DNA from 2 places in the Lactococcus sp. FSL K6-0773 genome. Region 1 is predicted to be linked to the other one. Evidence: predicted binding sites of a transcription regulator. Region 1 holds the regulator's gene; the other holds the start of a gene.
The links. The regulator CtsR, encoded in region 1, represses protease genes until heat stress. The targets are predictions, from matches to a motif close to TTGGTCAAAAAAGGTCAAANA.

Region 1 (8,876 bases):
TTTACTCATAATTTTAACAATTTGTTCAATCTCTTGACTTTCCAATGAGTGGAAAACAATATTTTCATCAATTCGATTAAGAAACTCAGGACGATAATGACGTTTAAGCTCTTCTAATATTCTTGATTTCATGGCTGAATAATCAGCTGTGATATTTTTAGCGCCAAAACCAACTGTCTTATCATCACGAAGAGCAGTCGCTCCCAAGTTTGAAGTCATGATAATAATTGTATTTCTGAAATCAACTTTACGACCTTTAGTATCAGTCACAAAGCCATCATCTAGAATTTGCAACATGATGTTGAAAACGTCAGGATGAGCTTTTTCGACTTCATCTAAAAGAACAACAGAATAAGGTTTATTACGAACGCGTTCTGTCAATTGACCACCCTCATCATAACCTACATACCCTGGAGGAGCTCCAATCAAGCGTGAAGTCGAATGTTTTTCCATGAATTCACTCATGTCAACACGAATCATATTATCTTCACTACCAAACACACTGTCAGCCAGTGCTTTAGCAAGTTCGGTTTTACCGACCCCTGTTGGTCCAAGGAACATGAAAGAACCCATTGGACGACGGCTGTCAGCAACACCGGAACGTGCCCGACGAATGGCTCTTGAAACGGCAGAAATAGCTTCTTCTTGTCCAACAACTCGTTTATGTAATTCTTTTTCAAGATTGATTAAACGATCACTTTCAGACTTAGTCATTTGTGTGATTGGAACACCTGTCAGTGTTGAGGCAACAGCAACAACAGCTTGGTCAGTAACTTCTTGACGTTTATCTTCTTTTACTGAGAATTTATAAATCTTGTCAGCAATTTTTTCAACTGCTTTTTCTTTTGTACGAGACGCTTTGATATCAAGTTTAATGACAGCTTCTGATAATTCTTCTTGAGCTTCCGCTAATTCTTTTTCTAAATCAAGACGTTTTGTTTGTTGATTTTTGACAGAAATTTTCACTGCTGCTGCAGCTTCATCAAGTAAATCAATGGCTTTGTCAGGCAATTTTCGGCTAGTCATATAACGAACACTGAGCATTACAGCACTTTTAATGGCTTGGTCAGTAAATTTCACTTGATGATAGTCTTCAAATTTTTCACGTAAGCCTTGCAAAATAGCAATCGCTTCATCTGGACTTGGCTCGTCAACATTTATTCTCGCCAAACGGCGTTCTAAAGCTTCATCTTTTTCAATATATTTTTGATATTCATGATAGGTTGTTGCTCCGACCATTTGAAAATCACCACGAGCAAGCGCTGGTTTCAAAATATTTGCGGCATCATTGACAGAATCCATTCCGCCACCAGCACCGATGATTGTGTGTAATTCATCAATGAAAATAATGACATCTGGATCACTGCTAACTTCTTCAACAATAGCTGTCAAACGATCCTCAAATTCACCTCTAAATTTTGTCCCAGCAACAACAGTCGCCATATTCAAAGCCATAATTCGACTATTCATCAAACCAATTGGAACTTGACCATTGACAATTCTTTGGGCCAAACCTTCAATAATTGCTGATTTCCCAACACCGGGCTCTCCAACTAAGACAGGATTATTTTTTGTTCTGCGGCTGAGAATATGAATCAAACGGTCAATTTCAGCTTCTCGTCCAATCATTGGGTCAAGTTTACCCAAGCGAGCTTCTTCGGTTAAATCTGAGGATACAGAGTCTAACGTTGGCGTCGTTGAATTTTCTGCAACTCCCTTTGCCATCTTGCGTTTTGACATTGGAGTCACAGCTTTTTTACTTTCTGGAACTTTGAGTCCAGTTCTTTTCTCAAGCTCTTTTCGCAAAGATACAATATTGATTTTTTGTAATTTCAGAAGTTGAAGACCAAATCCATCTTCTACTTGAAGTAGGGCATAAAGCAAGTGTTCTGTTCCAACGGCTTCTGAGTTATTATGAATTGCTAAAAAACTTGCCGCAGTCATCACTTCTTCTGCACGAGGTGAAAAACGTAAAGTTGAACGTTTGACCTTAACATGACTTGATAAATCCTCTAAATCAATCAGTAAGTCAGAAGAATCAACATTCATTCCAGCAAGGAGGCTGTATGCAATTGAACCTGAGGTCGTTGCCATTGCAGCCAGTAAATGAGCACTTTCAATGGTGCCATATTGATATTGGTGAGCATACTCTTCCGCTTTTTCTAAAATTCGGTCAAGCGTTGGTGTATATTTTATATTTTCAAATTTCATCGTCACGGTCCAATCTGTTTATTATACTTTTCATCATTATACCACGAGTAAAGGGACTAATGGCTCCGTCAGTAATGACTAACAAAAGTAGATTTCCCTCACGTTCTGTCAGTACTTTCTCATCAAAGAGAAGTTGAACGATATCATGGGCAGCTTTACTTGAGAGATTAGCTGGAACCTTCTGGTAAAGAGCCGTTAAGAATTCATGACGAGCAGAATATTGATACTTCACAATTTTGATGTATCCACCGCCACCACGTTTTGATTCCACATCAAAGCCTTTTGAGGCCGTAAATCGTGTTTTTATCACATAATTAATCTGACTCGGCACGACATCAAATTGATTGGCTAAGTCCGCTCGTTTAATTTCAATGACTTGTGCTTCTTCTAAAAGCTTTCTCAGATAAGCTTCGATAATATCTGATGTATTTTTTTGACCTGCCATCGCTCCATCCTTTCTTTCATCCATTTTCTAAATAATCTTTGACTATTACTGACTATTATACCTGAAAAATATTATTTTTACCAAAAATAGCAATTTTAACTTACTGACAGACTTAAGCGTTGAAAAATAAAAAAACCGTTACTTGTAGTGACCCCCAAAATATAGACTTTTCAAATCTATATTTCGGAGGTCTTTTCTTATGGTCAAATATTCCATAGAATTAAAACAACGCGTTATTCAAGATTATTTATCTGGCAAGGGAGGCTCTACCTATCTTGCTAAACTGCACAACGTAGGTTCATCTAGTCAGGTTAGACACTGGATTCGCAATTATCGAGCAGAGGGACTTCCTACAGCTCACTCCAAAGTCAATAAAAATTATTCTATGGAGTTGAAAGAAAATGCGGTACAATGTTATTTAACAACTGATTTAACGTATGAAGCTGTGGCAAGAAAATTCGAAATTACTAATTTTACCTTACTTGCAAGCTGGGTTAATCATTTCAAAATTTATGGAGAAGTCCCAATAAGCAAAAAGAGAGGACGGCGTAAAAAACTAGAAAGCATTGCATCGTCTATGACTCAGAACCCAAATGATTCTCAACGAATTAAAGAACTTGAACAAGAATTACGTTATGCGCAAATTGAGGTAGCTTATTTAAAAGGACTTCGGAGATTGGAGAAAAATGCTCTAATGAACAAAAATCAAGACTCATCTACAGTCTCCGTAAAACCTTCAAACTCAAAGAAATCTTGAAAGTTACAGGATTCCCTAAAGCCACTTATTATTATTGGGTTAACTGTTTTGAACGGGTAAACAAAGATGAGCTTATCGAAAAAGAAATGCTTAAAATACGTCAAGAACATGCCAATGCAGGTTATCGTCCAATGAGTGAATTACTTAAGCAACGTGGCTATCACGTCAACCACAAGAAGGTACAGCGCTTAATGAAGAAGCTAGGGCTTCGTGTGACGTCTTATTGGCACAAATCACGTAAATATAATTCATATAAAGGAAAAGTAGGGACGGTAGCTAAAAATAAATTACACAGACGATTCAGAACTTCCACTCCTCATCAAAAAATCACAACAGATACGACAGAATTCAAATATTATGAAGATGGAATTCAGAAAAAGTGTTATCTCAATCCTTACATTGATTTATTTAATAGCGAGGTGATTAGTTATCATATCTCTAAACAACCCTCTTATCAATCAATTGATATTGCTCTAAATCAAGCCTTAGCTGTGACATCTGATTGTCCTTATCGACGTACTTTCCACTCAGATCAAGGATGGGGATACCAAATGAGAGACTATGTTTCTAAATTAAAATCTCATAGAATTTTTCAGTCTATGAGCCGTAAAGGAAACGGTCATGATAATTCAGTTATGGAGAATTTCTTTGGGCTACTTAAACAAGAAATTTACTACGGACATATCTTCTCGTCTTTCGAAGAACTTGAACAGGTTATTGTAATCTGGATTAGGTACTATAATACAAAACGAATCAAACAAAAATTGAACTGGATGAGTCCAATTCAATTTCGCTTGAATTACCAAAACAATTAAAAAAATCCAAGTATTTCTACTTGGATAAAAAGTCTAACTTTTGGGGTGCACATCAACTGACGGCTTTTTTACTTATTATATTCTAAAATAATTAGTCAACTTTTACAATTTTAACTGTCATTTCGCCAACTGGAAGTGGTACATTTACGATGTCTCCAACTTTTTTTCCAATCAAAACTCGAGCAATTGGTGATTCATTAGAAATTTTTCCTGAAAATGGATCAGCTTCAGCAGTACCAACAATTTGATAAGATTCTTCGTCAGTTTCGCCAACTTCAACAAAAGTTACGTTTTTACCAAGTGCTACTTCGTCTTTAGCAATTTTTGCGTTATCAACAATTTCAGCATAACGAATCATTGTTTCAACAGTTGAAATACGTCCTTCGATAAAGGCTTGTTCATCTTTAGCTGCTTCGTACTCTGAGTTTTCTGAAAGGTCACCATAGCTACGAGCAACTTTGATACGGTCAATGACTTCTGGACGTTTCACAAGTTTTAAATTTTCAAGTTCTAATTTTAATTTATCAAGCCCTTCTTGGGTCATTGGGAATGTTTTTTCCATTATATTTCTTTCCTTTTTTATAAACTTTTTTCTCTTTTAATCAAATCTAAATTAATGATAGCTTAGCTACTTATCTTATCATTCACATATTTTTGAACATTTGCATTTTGTTCATCTAAGTTTTTAGCAAAATAAACTTTCCCTGTTGTTACGTCAGCAACAAAGTATAAGTAGTCATTTTGAGCAGGATCAAGTACTGCTTTAATAGATGATAAACTTGGACTATCAACAGGACCAGGGCCAAATCCAGTATTTGCATACAAATTATATGGCGAATCTAGGTTGGTGTCAATATTAGCATCCTCTGAAAGACTTGTTTTTTCACCAAGTTTACCTTCGGCATAAAGAATTGACAGATTAGAACCCAAAGTCATTCCAGCATTCATACGATTATAGAAGGTTCCAGCAACATTTCGTCGATCATCATCATTGTTGGCTTCTTTTTCAACCAAAGCTGCTAAACTCAAAACTTCATTGACAGTCAAATTCTTTTGAGCAATTGTATCATAGTAAGGAGTGAGCTGAGTATTGGCTGCTTGAATCATATTTTCAATGACTGATTCAACTGTCGATGATTTTGTGTAATCATAAGTCGCTGGGAACAAGTAACCTTCTAACTGATATTTGATTCCTGAATCTTTTGTTGGCAAGCTTGCGAACAGTTTAGGATAAGCCTTAACCATTTTAGCGATAAAGGTTGGGTCTTGAACGGTTTTCATGAAGTCTGCTTCAGAAAATGGCGTTTTTGCATTCTTTTCATTGCTTCCACTATTAACTGTCACAGCTTTAGCAATTTGTGTTAGCGTATAGCCTTCAGGAACTAAAATTTTACCTAAAGTTGGAGCAACAGGTTTTTCTGTTCCGCCTTCTTCAAGTTTACCAGCAATTGTAGATAAGCTCATGTTTGGTGCAAGATTATAATAGCCGCTTTTAAACTCTGAATAATTTTTAAATTTTGTATAATACTGAAAAACCATTCCATTTTTAATAATGGATTGTCTTTGCAAAATTTCACCAATTTGCTTACTACTTGAACCAGCAGGAATATTGATTGACTTAGCTGTTGCATTCTTAGAATCCAAAGGTTGAATGCCAGATTTTACAAAGTTATAGCCATACCAACCAGTTCCTCCAACAACTAAAACTAAAAGAACAACAATCACAGCAATGATTTTTCCTGCTGTTAATTTTTTCTTTTTCTTATTTTTGTTCTTATTCTTGTTTTTCTTGATAGAAGAAGTTTTTTTAGAAGAACTGTTGGTTCTTCTTGAAGGTTGATGTTTAACCATTTTTTCTGATTCTTTTTTTTCTGAAAATTGTTCTTGTTCAATCTTTTCATCTTGAACTTTTGATTCACTTCTTGAAAATTGAGGAGGAATATCTTGGTTTTGAATTTCCTCAGAAACCACTCCATCTAAATTTTTACGCAATGAATCGCCTTCTTCTGAAAGGTTTTCATTTTCTACAAAAGGTTCTTCTTCGTTTTCATCCGCTGCTGGAAAATCAAAGACGGGAAGTTTGAAAGGTTCAAGATCAACTTTCCTTGGTTCGATTTTTCGCTCAGGTTCTTCTGAGTCACTCCTGCTGGGACGTTCGAAATCTTCAGGGTCTGGGAACTTAGTTTCTGCTTGTTTCGCTGCATTTTCTTCAAGTTGGCGAAGTATTTTTTCTTTAAAACTTCCTCGAGAAAATTCAGTTGTTTCTTTGTCCACCAAATTTTTTCTCCTTATGATTAGCTTTCGCTCAATAATAAAATTTTACTTTTCCTAATTGTAACCGTTCTTTTAATTTTTTACAAATAAAAAGGGAATATTCATAAAAGTGAGGCTGATGCCTCACTTTTTATGTGTTTTAGTCTTCATCAGTATCGTCTGAATCATCTTCATCGTCTTCTACGTCGATGTCAACTTCTTCATCTACATTATCAAGTTCAACTTCTGCAAGTTCAGCGTCATAAGCAGCGACGTCATCTTTATCTTCGTCTTCTGCTTGAGTATCGTATGACATGTCTTCTTCAGTTGTTTCTTTTGTGCCTTCTTCATCTTCTGGATCGATTTCGTCTTCGATACCAAAAGCATTGACTTTTTTGCGTTTCTTAGCTGGTTTTTCTTCTTCTTCGTCTTCAATTTCATCAAGAGCGATAACTTCTTCGTCAATCTCATCAATGGCGTACCATGAACGGAGTGCCCAGATATTATTTCCTAATGGAATGAAACTTCCGTCTGTATTGATTTCTGTATAAAAACGAGAAATACTAGCTTTAATTTCATCATCTGATTTTTCCAAATAATCTTGAATCGCTCTGATGATTTCAGAGAATTGCATTTCTTTGCCATTTTGCTCCAATAAAGCATGAGCAACTTCAATCATTGAAAGTTCTGAGATTTTTTGTCCTTCTAAGGCTGTAATTTTCAAGTTTTTACTCTCTCTTTTCCTAATATAAAATATAGGCTCATTTCCTAAAAACGAACGCTATGTGGATTTTCTTTTTATAGTGTATATCAAAATTAGCTTGCTGTCAATATTTTACGCCAAAAAACCTCTGTTTACTTGCTTTTAGCTTAACTATACTCTCTTGTTTTTATCAAAAGAATACTAATAACATTTATTGGCTACTGACAGTAAAGAAATTAATAGTGCATTAGAACTTTATAATCGTAATCTCCGATTTTTTCGCGACCTTTAAGTTCATCAAGTTCGATAAGGAATGCACATCCAACAACAATTCCACCCATTTTTTCAACAAGTTCAATTGTAGCGGCAATTGTTCCACCAGTTGCAAGCAAATCATCAACAATCAAGACACGTTGTCCTGGTTTGATGCTATCTGAATGCATTGTGAGTGTGTCTGTTCCGTATTCTTTTTCGTAAGTTGCTTCAATGACTTCACGAGGTAATTTACCAGGCTTACGAACTGGGGCAAATCCTACACCAAGTGCAAAAGCAACTGGACATCCAATGATGAAACCACGTGCTTCTGGACCTACAACCATATCTATTTCTTTATCTCTTGCATACTGAACAATTTCGGTAGCAGCATAGTTATAGGCATTTCCGTCTGCCATCAAAGGGCTGATGTCGCGAAAAACTACGCCTTCTTTAGGATAGTTTTCAATTGTTGCAATATAGTCTTTTAATTCCATGTTTTTGTTACTGACAGAATTGTCAGTGCTCCTTTTTTCTAACATAAGTCCGTTATTTTTACTGACAGCTTTATTATTATGAGTATAGCTGATTTCGTCACTATCTTTTTATAAAAACGAAATTATTTTTCTAATAAATTTTGATAAATTTCTTTGACGGGTGCTAAAGCAAAAAGTTCTTGCATTTTTACAATTTTTTCTAGTTCTTGATAAATTGTACTCTCAGAAATTTCGCGTTTATCGGCCGTCTTATTAACGGTCATTAAGCCATTGTCAATGCTGACAAATTCAAGTTCCTCAAAGATTTTTATCATCTTGACAAGCAAGAGATGAGGGATTTTCAAATAATCCGCAAGTGATTTTAATTTATAGCGAATATCAAATTCTGGAAATTGATAAATTGCTTTATAAAGTCTTGCAAATTCTTCTCGTGTTCCACTTCCTGTTAAATAATAGCTATCAGTGATTTTATTTTTAAAATAAATCATTTTAAAATCATCCGACGCTGCTTTACTGACAGCTTCTTTTAATACTGACAAACCTGCTAAATCTCCAGGTGTCTCTTCGATGACAAGCACATCTTCCATTATACCATGTTTTAGCTGATTTTGAGAAAAAATATTAGCCTCTTTTGGGATAGGAATTTGTTTACTTCTTATATCAAGAAGTTCGACACCAACTGAATCAGCATCTTCAATCATTAATTGAAGACTCGTATTTCCATTCCAACTATTACTTGAAAGTGTTGCGACTAATTTTGTTTGTGCCTGTTCGAATTCCAATTCTTCTGAACCATGTTGGAAATAAACGGCATCAATTTGTTGCTTTTCTTCCTGAATTTTTAATTTAAGATGAGCATTGTCTTTCCCCATACTTCGGCTTTGAATCACCTTATAATCTTCGATTAAAAATCGAGGCTTAGGATTATCCATGCCAAAGGGAG
Region 2 (8,876 bases), 910 kb from region 1:
TGCTGACGAAGCTCAGCTTGCTGAACTTAAAGCAAATGGGCAAATTATTTTCACTTATGCTGACGAAAATCCTAATGGGTCAGTTGAAAATATTGCTGGAATTGTCAATAAAGAAGGAAATGTGCTTGGGATGATGCCTCACCCTGAGCGGGCCATGGAAGAACTGCTTGGTGGCGCTGATGGAGTAGATTTGTTTGCTTCTGTCTTGAAAAACTTTGTTGGAAAATAAAAAAATTACTGACAGAATTTAGATTTTAAAAAACGAATCTGTCAGTAAATTTGTAATTTGAAATAATTGAATTCAGAGCGCTGAAAGCTTTTAAAGTAGAGAATATACAAGTTGCATTTCTGTTGGAACGTATATTCTTTAGACTACTAATGCAGTAAATTGGGCTGTAGTTTTCTACGTTTTTAAGCAAGCGTTTCTCATATCTTATAGGAGAATAACATGACTTTGGAGATGTCACCAGAACAGATTCAAGAAAGCAAAATATACCGTGAGTGGGGACTGACGGATGAAGAATATTTGAAAATCAAGGATGAGATTCTTGATGGCCGTTTGCCAAACTTTACGGAAACTGGGATGTATGCCGTGATGTGGTCAGAACATTGCTGCTACAAAAATTCAAAACCTGTCTTAAAAAAATTTCCGACGACTGGGCCACAAGTCTTGATGGGGCCTGGTGAAGGAGCTGGGGTTGTGGATATTGGTGATGATTTAGCGGTTGTTTTCAAAGCTGAATCTCATAATCATCCATCTTACGTTGAACCTTATGAAGGTGCAGCAACTGGTTCTGGTGGTATTATTCGTGATATTTTTTCAATGGGAGCTCGTCCAATTGCAATTTTGGATAGTTTACGTTTTGGGCCAATTGACAATGGTAAAACACGTCATATTGTGGACCAAGTGACAGCCGGGATTGCGGGATATGGAAACTGTATTGGAATTCCGACGGTTGGTGGCGAAGTAGCCTTTGATGAATCTTACGCTGGAAACCCTTTGGTGAATGTCATGTGTGTGGGTTTGATTGAACATAAACACATACAAAAAGGACAAGCTAAAGGTGTGGGAAATTCTATTTTTTATGTCGGAGCGAAAACAGGACGTGACGGCATTCATGGGGCGTCTTTTGCTTCTAAAGAATTTGGTTCTGGTTCAGAAACACAACGTTCAGCGGTTCAAGTCGGTGATCCATTTATGGAAAAATTATTGCTTGAAGCTTGTATTGAAGTCATTCAAAATCATGGCGATATTTTAGTCGGAATTCAAGATATGGGAGCAGCTGGATTGGTTTCATCTACATCAGAAATGGCTTCAAAAGCTGGGTCAGGTCTGCGTCTTAACTTGGATAATGTGCCTCAGCGTGAAACAGAAATGATTCCTTATGAAATGATGTTGTCTGAGTCACAAGAACGTATGGTGCTTTGTGTCAAAAAAGGACATGAACAAGAAATTATTGATTTATTTAAAAAATACGACCTTGATGCTGTGAATATTGGGCAAGTGACTGATGATGGCTTTTATACGCTTTATCATAAAGGGGAAATGGTGGCTCATGTTCCAGTTGATTCATTGGCGGAAGATGCTCCAACTTATTACCGTGAGGCAAAAGTTCCTGAGCGAATTCAAAAATTTACTGACAGCGAAAAATATCTTCCAGAAATTACAGACAGCGCGGTCAGTGAAATTTTCAAAAAACTTTTGGCTCAACCGACAATTGCTAGCAAGAAATCAATTTATGAAACTTATGATTCGCGCGTGATGACCAACACTGTTGTTGCACCAGGCTCAGATAGCGCAGTTTTACGAGTGCGTGGAACTAACAAAGCACTTGCGATGACAACGGACTGTAACGCTCGCTACCTCTATCTTGATCCAGAAAAAGGAGGAGCAATCGCAGTTGCTGAAGCGGCTCGTAATATCGTGGCCTCTGGTGGAAAACCGCTTGCGATTACTGACTGTTTGAACTTTGGAAATCCGGAAAAACCAGAACAATTTTGGGAATTAACAACGGCGGCTGACGGAATTTCACGTTCTTGTTTGGCTCTTGATACACCGGTTATTTCAGGAAATGTTAGTCTTTACAATGAAACAAACGGTTCAGCTATTTTACCTACGCCGATGATTGGAATGGTTGGTTTGATTGAGAATGTAAAAAATATTACGACTCAAGAATTTAAAAAAGCAGGTGATTTGATTGTGCTAGTCGGTCAAACCTTTGATGATTTTTCAGGTTCTGAACTTCAAAAAATGCTGATAGGCGAAATTTCTGGAAGAATTGATTTTGATTTAGAAACTGAAAAAATCAATCAAGATTTTGTTTTAAAAGCAATTACTGACGGATTGGTCAGCTCAGCACATGACTTGGCAGAAGGAGGATTGGCGATTGCTCTAGCTGAATCTGCTTTTGCAAATGGCTTAGGCGTTGATGTGAAAGTTGATATAACCAATGCCCAATTATTCTCAGAAACGCAAGGTCGCTTTATACTCTCAATTTCACCAGAAAATCAAGCTACTTTTGAAAAATTACTGACAGAAAGTTCGGTCAGTGGCGAAGTAATCGGAAAAGTTACTGACAGCGGAATTTTGGAAATGAATGAACTTTCTATTTCTACTGACGAAGCTGTCAGCATTTATGAAGGAGCGTTGCCAGCTCTGATGAAATAAAAGTTGATATAGATGTCTTTTTTTACTTAAAATTAATAAAAATCATTTACTTTACACTAAAGAAACAAAGAAGTATAATTTCGTTATATTTAATCGAAAGAGGGTTTCAAAATGAAAAAAGATGAAGTATGGCTTGTTACTGGAAGTTCAACGGGTTTTGGTAGAGCTTTGGTTGAAGAATTAATTGCTCAAGACTATAAAGTAGTTGCTACTGCTCGGCAATTATCAACTTTGTCAGAGCTTCCTGACAAAGAAAATATTTTAAAAATAAGTCTTGATGTGACGAAAGGAGATTCTATTCAAAAAGCTGTTGCTGAAACAATCGCTAAGTTTGGACGAATCGATGTTCTGGTTAACAATGCAGGATTTGGCTATTTTGGTGTCATGGAAGAATCTGATCAATCAGCAGTGCGTAAGATCATGGACACAAACTTCTGGGGAGCGAATATATGACCTTAGCGGTTCTACCATATATGCGTAAACAAAAATCGGGGCATATTCTAAATACGGTATCCCGTGGTGGACTGACAACAACCGAAAACCTTTCTTATTATCATGCTACAAAATTTGCTATGGAGGGACTTTTTCAAACGCTCCGAAAAGAAGTTGAACCTTTAGGGATTTTTGTGACAAATATTGAACCTGGTTCTTTTCGGACAGATTGGGCAGGGCGTTCCAAAGAGAGTGCGCCAGATAAGTTTTCAGATTATGAAAAGGCGCATAAACTGCTTGAACATCTAAATTCATATTCTGGCACTCAGGTAGGGAATCCAGCATCGGCAGCCAAAGCATTTATCAAAGTTTCCAAACTTGAAAATCCACCAATGCACTATCTTATGGGCAAAGATGCTTACCAACTTTCTAAACAAGTTTTTGAAGAAGCTCTTGCCGAATTTGAAAAATATAAAGAAGATGCCAAGCATCTTGATTTTGGAGAAGAAGATTATTGGAAATGATTTTTCCGAACAATTAACTTGAAAAAATTAAAAAAGTCCTATTAGGACCTTTTATTTCCAAACAATATAGATAGAATTAAAATATAATAAAAGAATCGATAGAGGGAAAAAATTATGTTTGGCAAAGAACAGACGCTTGATTTAAGAGTGCGGGGGAAGAATTCGTCCAATGAAAATAGTTGGTGGCAACAACATCCAGATGACGAACGATCTCATTTAAATGAAGAATGTGGACTTTTCGGTGTTTGGGGACATCCTGATGCTGCTCGCCTGACCTATTTTGGACTTCATGCTCTCCAACATCGCGGGCAAGAAGGCGCAGGGATTTTGGTCAATAATAATGGCAAACTCAATCGTCATCGTGGTCTGGGTCTGGTCACAGAAGTTTTCCGTGACGAAAAAGATTTGGAAGAGCTGACAGGCTCGTCAGCCATTGGACACGTCCGTTATGCCACGGCTGGTTCAGCAAATATCAATAATATTCAGCCTTTCCAGTTTGAATTTCATGACGGAGCACTTGGACTTGCCCACAATGGAAATTTAACCAACGCCCAATCATTGCGCTGTGAACTTGAAAAATCTGGGGCAATCTTTTCTAGTAATTCAGACACGGAAATTCTCATGCACTTGATTCGCCGTAGTCATCATCCAGAATTTATGGGCAGAGTCAAAGAAGCGCTCAATACGGTCAAAGGTGGCTTTGCCTATCTCATTATGACTGAAAACTCAATTGTCGCAGCCCTTGATCCTAATGGATTTCGACCACTCTCAATCGGAAAAATGAGCAATGGTGCGCTCGTTGTGGCCTCAGAAACCTGTGCTTTTGATGTCGTTGGTGCCACTTGGATTCAAGATGTTCAACCCGGTGAAATCATTGAAATTAATGACGACGGCATTCATGTGGACCAATTTACTGACAGCACCAACATGACCATTTGTTCAATGGAATACATCTATTTTGCCCGTCCTGACAGTAATATTGCTGGAGTTAATGTTCATACTGCCAGAAAACGTTCAGGAAAAATTTTAGCCCAAGAAGCCCAAATTGATGCTGATATTGTCATCGGTGTGCCTAATTCATCACTCAGTGCCGCTTCAGGCTACGCTGAAGAATCTGGCTTGCCTTACGAAATGGGCCTGATTAAAAATCAGTATGTGGCAAGAACCTTCATTCAACCGACTCAAGAACTTCGTGAACAAGGCGTTCGCATGAAATTGAGTGCTGTTCGAGGTGTTGTAGAAGGCAAACGTGTCATTATGGTGGATGATAGTATTGTGCGTGGGACAACCAGCCGTCGCATTGTCAAACTCCTCAAAGACGCAGGCGCCGCTGAAGTTCATGTGGCAATCGCCAGTCCCGCTCTCAAATATCCTTGCTTTTATGGCATTGATATTCAAGATCGTGACGAACTCATCGCAGCTACACACACGACTGATGAAATCAGAGAAGCTATCGGAGCAGATAGTCTGACCTATCTCAGCCAGACAGGACTTGTCGAGGCGATTGGTCATGATAAACTTTGCTTGTCATATTTTGATGGCGAATATCCAACGCCGCTTTATGATTATGAAGCTGACTATTTGGAATCGTTAGCGAAAAATAGCGTGAAATGAAAAACTAGAGTGCTCACTCTAGTTTTTTTAGCTAAATTCTAAAGCGATTATTTTAGATTACTCCTTTTAATATGTTAGGATAAGAAATAAAAGCAAGTGAGGTGAGCAAATGATTATTACAATAGTTGGAGGAACAGGACTAGTTGGCCAAGGTATTTTCAAAGAGCTTGCTCAAGTTGTGGATTATGAATTACACAGTTTATCAAGAAATGGTAAATCTAAAGATAATCTAGTTGAGCCAGTCCTCTATCATTCCGCTAATCTAAATGAAACCGGTGATTGGCAAGAACTTTTACAAAAATCAGATTGGGTGATTGATGCGGTAGGAATTCTATTTCCAAGTAAATCAAAGGGAACAACTTATGAAAAAAATAGTATTCAACCAGCAAAAATAATTATTGATACAATAGTTAACTCAGAAAATCAATGTCTTTTTATTTCGGCAAATGATGGTCCTTTTTTTATGAATGACTATATGAGAGCTAAAAAAGAAGTGGAGGCTTATGGTCAAAAACGTTTGAAATCAAGATTTGTTTCTGTTTTTCCAGGAATTGTCTATGATGCTTCACGAAAAAGCAGTTATTTTCCAGCACGCCTATTGGAACCACTCATAAAAATTCCAATTTTTTCTTTCTTAAAAAGTTATCGTCCAATTAAACGAAGTCAATTTGCTAAAGAGATTCATAAAATTATCGAAGGAAAAGAAAGTTCACTGACCTCTCGTATTAAATAAAAAACTCATGTTTAGACATGAGTTTTTCTAATTTACTTTGATTTTTTAAGAAGTGGAACTATTTTTGGATAAATAAGATAGGCGATGATAATTAAGATAATCAATGACGTAGCAATAAGATTCCATGATTTCATTAGTTCAATACTTCGAGCTGTAGGAATAGGGGTTGAAGTAATAACGAACAGGGTCTTGATAGATAAGCCGTTTTTCATGATGATGAGTGAACCTAAAAGCATCAACAAAAATTGGTGAAGAATACTTCCGATATTTTGAATGGTATATTTTACCCAGATCCGTTTATCTTCAACGATATTAATAGTACTTTCATAGTCTTGAGTTAAGCTTGAATTTAAACTTCCTTTGAATAAGCTAGTAAGGAATAAACCTAGAGCAAATAGAGGACTAAAAACAATCAAAAGTAAACCTAGAAAAATGCCGATTAAAGAGTAGGTTTTGACATTATTTCCAAGTAAATTTTTGATCTTAGAGGCAAAGACAATTCCTAAAACATAAGGAAGATAAAACTGTAAAAATAAATGCTGATGACCATAAAAACCAGCGACATATAAAGAACAAAAAAGAAATAAATAATTTCCCACTGCCCCATTAATAGCTGTCAAATATGATAATTTACGAGGGATATTTCTTTGAATTTTATTTTTGAAAAAATTCGTAGCGACAATATAGAGAGTGACCAAAAAGAAAAATCCGAAAATGAAATAATCAAATTCTAAACTATTGGCAAGTAATCGACTTGAACGTAATAGAAAGAGGCAAACAAAAAATAAAGCAAATAAAATAAGATATTTATATGAAGCTTTTTCTAAATCATTTGGATCAACTTTGTAATTATCCAAATTTCCAACTAATTGGAAGGAGAGAAGATAAACTATTCCATAGAATACAAAGAACAAGGGATATTTTAGAGAAGGGGACAAGACAAAAGAAAAGCCAAGGGCTAAAAACAAAAGTAAGCTAACTAAGGTTTTTCCTTTGATAAGCTGGTTAGTATTTTTTAGATAATAATTTACCGAAGTGTTTGACATCGGCAACCAAGCTGCACTGACTCCTAAAAGGATACCGGATAAAGTATAGAAAGGAAAGTAGAAAGAACCCATAAATCCTAACAAGCAACCAAGTAAACCGGCATACAATGAAATTTTTAAAAGACTATAGCTGTTAATTCTTGTTTTTATTCCCCTTATAAAGAATACGCCAGTCATTCTGAAAGTATAAAAGAGCAAAAAAGGAAGGAGGGCAAGAAGCGAGGTTCCTTTTGCAATTTGAATAAAAATCATGAATGGAAGGACAATAATTGTATTACTTAATATTAAGAGGGCAGACTTTCCCAAAGAATTTAGTTGTTGAGTCATTTTTCTCCTATCTTTTCTATTTTGACATCTAAATCCATTATAAGGCAAAGTGTATTAAAAAGACAGCTTCACTATGATTAGTACATAAATAATTCATTTAAAAAGAGTAAATAATTTTTTATAAATAACGAATCAAAAAGTTTGACTATTACTGACCAAAGTATTATAATTAGAATGTAGTGAGAAAAAGATAATAATCACTACTAACTATGAAATCGAAATGAGGTGTTTTTATGGACATCGAAAAAATGACAACAACGATGCAAGAAGCACTTGGTTCAGCGCAACAAATTGCGCAAGTTCGTCATCACCAAGTGATTGAAGTTCCACATTTATGGCGAATTTTTGTTCAACCTAATAGTTTTGGGGCGAACTTTTATAAAGATTTAGGGATTGACCTAGATGACTATACAAATTTAATTGAAAAAGAAATTGACAAAATTAATTCAGTAGAAGGTTCAAATATTACTTATGGTCAAAACCTAAGTCCAGATTTGTTCCAAATATTTACTGAAGCAGACAAAATTGCGCAAAAAATGGGCGATGAATACTTATCAACTGAGATTATTCTCCTTGCCCTCTTTGAATTAAAACAAAATCCATTGACCAGTTATTTGGTTAGCCATGGACTAACAAAAGCAAAAGCGCAAGCTGCAATTGAAAAATTACGCGGAGGTGATAAAGTGACCAGTCAAAATGCAGAAGAAACATACAAAGCACTTGAAAAATATGGGGTAGATCTCGTTGCTCAAGTTAAATCAGGTAAACAAGATCCTGTCATTGGACGTGATGAAGAAATTCGTGATGTCATTCGAGTGCTTTCTCGTAAAACAAAAAATAACCCCGTTCTTATTGGTGAACCTGGGGTTGGTAAAACAGCCATTGTTGAAGGATTGGCACAAAGGATTGTCAGAAAAGACGTTCCTGAAAATCTGAAAGATAAAACAATCTTTTCACTTGATATGGGTGCCCTGATTGCAGGAGCGAAATATCGTGGTGAATTTGAAGAACGTTTGAAAGCAGTCCTTAATGAAGTGAAAAAATCAGATGGACAAATTATCCTCTTTATTGATGAACTTCATACGATTGTTGGTGCAGGTAAAACAGAAGGTTCAATGGACGCTGGGAACCTTTTAAAACCAATGCTTGCACGTGGTGAACTCCATTTGATTGGGGCAACTACCTTGGATGAATATCGTAAATACATGGAAACAGATAAAGCACTTGAACGTCGTTTCCAAAAGGTATTGGTTACTGAACCTACTGTTGAAGATACAATTTCAATCTTGCGTGGTCTAAAAGAACGTTTTGAAATTCACCATGGAGTGACCATTCATGATAATGCTTTAGTCGCAGCAGCAACCCTTTCAAATCGTTATATTACTGACCGATTTTTACCAGATAAAGCCATTGACTTGGTTGATGAAGCCAGTGCAACAATTCGTGTAGAAATGAATTCACTCCCAACTGAACTTGACCAAGCTAATCGTCGCTTGATGCAATTAGAAATTGAAGAAGCGGCCCTCAAAAAA

Region 2: the regulator CtsR is predicted to act here: its motif matches at 7,483-7,503, upstream of clpB (ATP-dependent chaperone ClpB).

The regions. Positions count from the first base shown of each region.
Region 1 covers NZ_JBBOVF010000001.1:1,216,638-1,225,513, forward strand. Annotated here, with positions in the region: gene MHB61_RS05700 (ATP-dependent Clp protease ATP-binding subunit) at 1-2,211, opposite strand, end outside; gene MHB61_RS05705 (CtsR family transcriptional regulator) at 2,201-2,656, opposite strand; one part of gene MHB61_RS05710 (IS3-like element ISLla3 family transposase) at 2,856-3,315, shown strand; one part of gene MHB61_RS05710 (IS3-like element ISLla3 family transposase) at 3,315-4,228, shown strand; gene greA (transcription elongation factor GreA) at 4,320-4,793, opposite strand; gene mltG (endolytic transglycosylase MltG) at 4,853-6,505, opposite strand; gene rpoE (DNA-directed RNA polymerase subunit delta) at 6,642-7,205, opposite strand; gene MHB61_RS05730 (adenine phosphoribosyltransferase) at 7,421-7,933, opposite strand; gene recJ (single-stranded-DNA-specific exonuclease RecJ) at 8,056-8,876, opposite strand, start outside.
Region 2 covers NZ_JBBOVF010000001.1:301,826-310,701, forward strand. Annotated here, with positions in the region: gene purQ (phosphoribosylformylglycinamidine synthase subunit PurQ) at 1-229, shown strand, start outside; gene purL (phosphoribosylformylglycinamidine synthase subunit PurL) at 449-2,668, shown strand; partial or broken gene MHB61_RS01585 (oxidoreductase) at 2,780-3,624, shown strand; gene purF (amidophosphoribosyltransferase) at 3,739-5,238, shown strand; gene MHB61_RS01595 (NAD-dependent epimerase/dehydratase family protein) at 5,348-5,971, shown strand; gene MHB61_RS01600 (hypothetical protein) at 6,004-7,344, opposite strand; gene clpB (ATP-dependent chaperone ClpB) at 7,578-8,876, shown strand, end outside.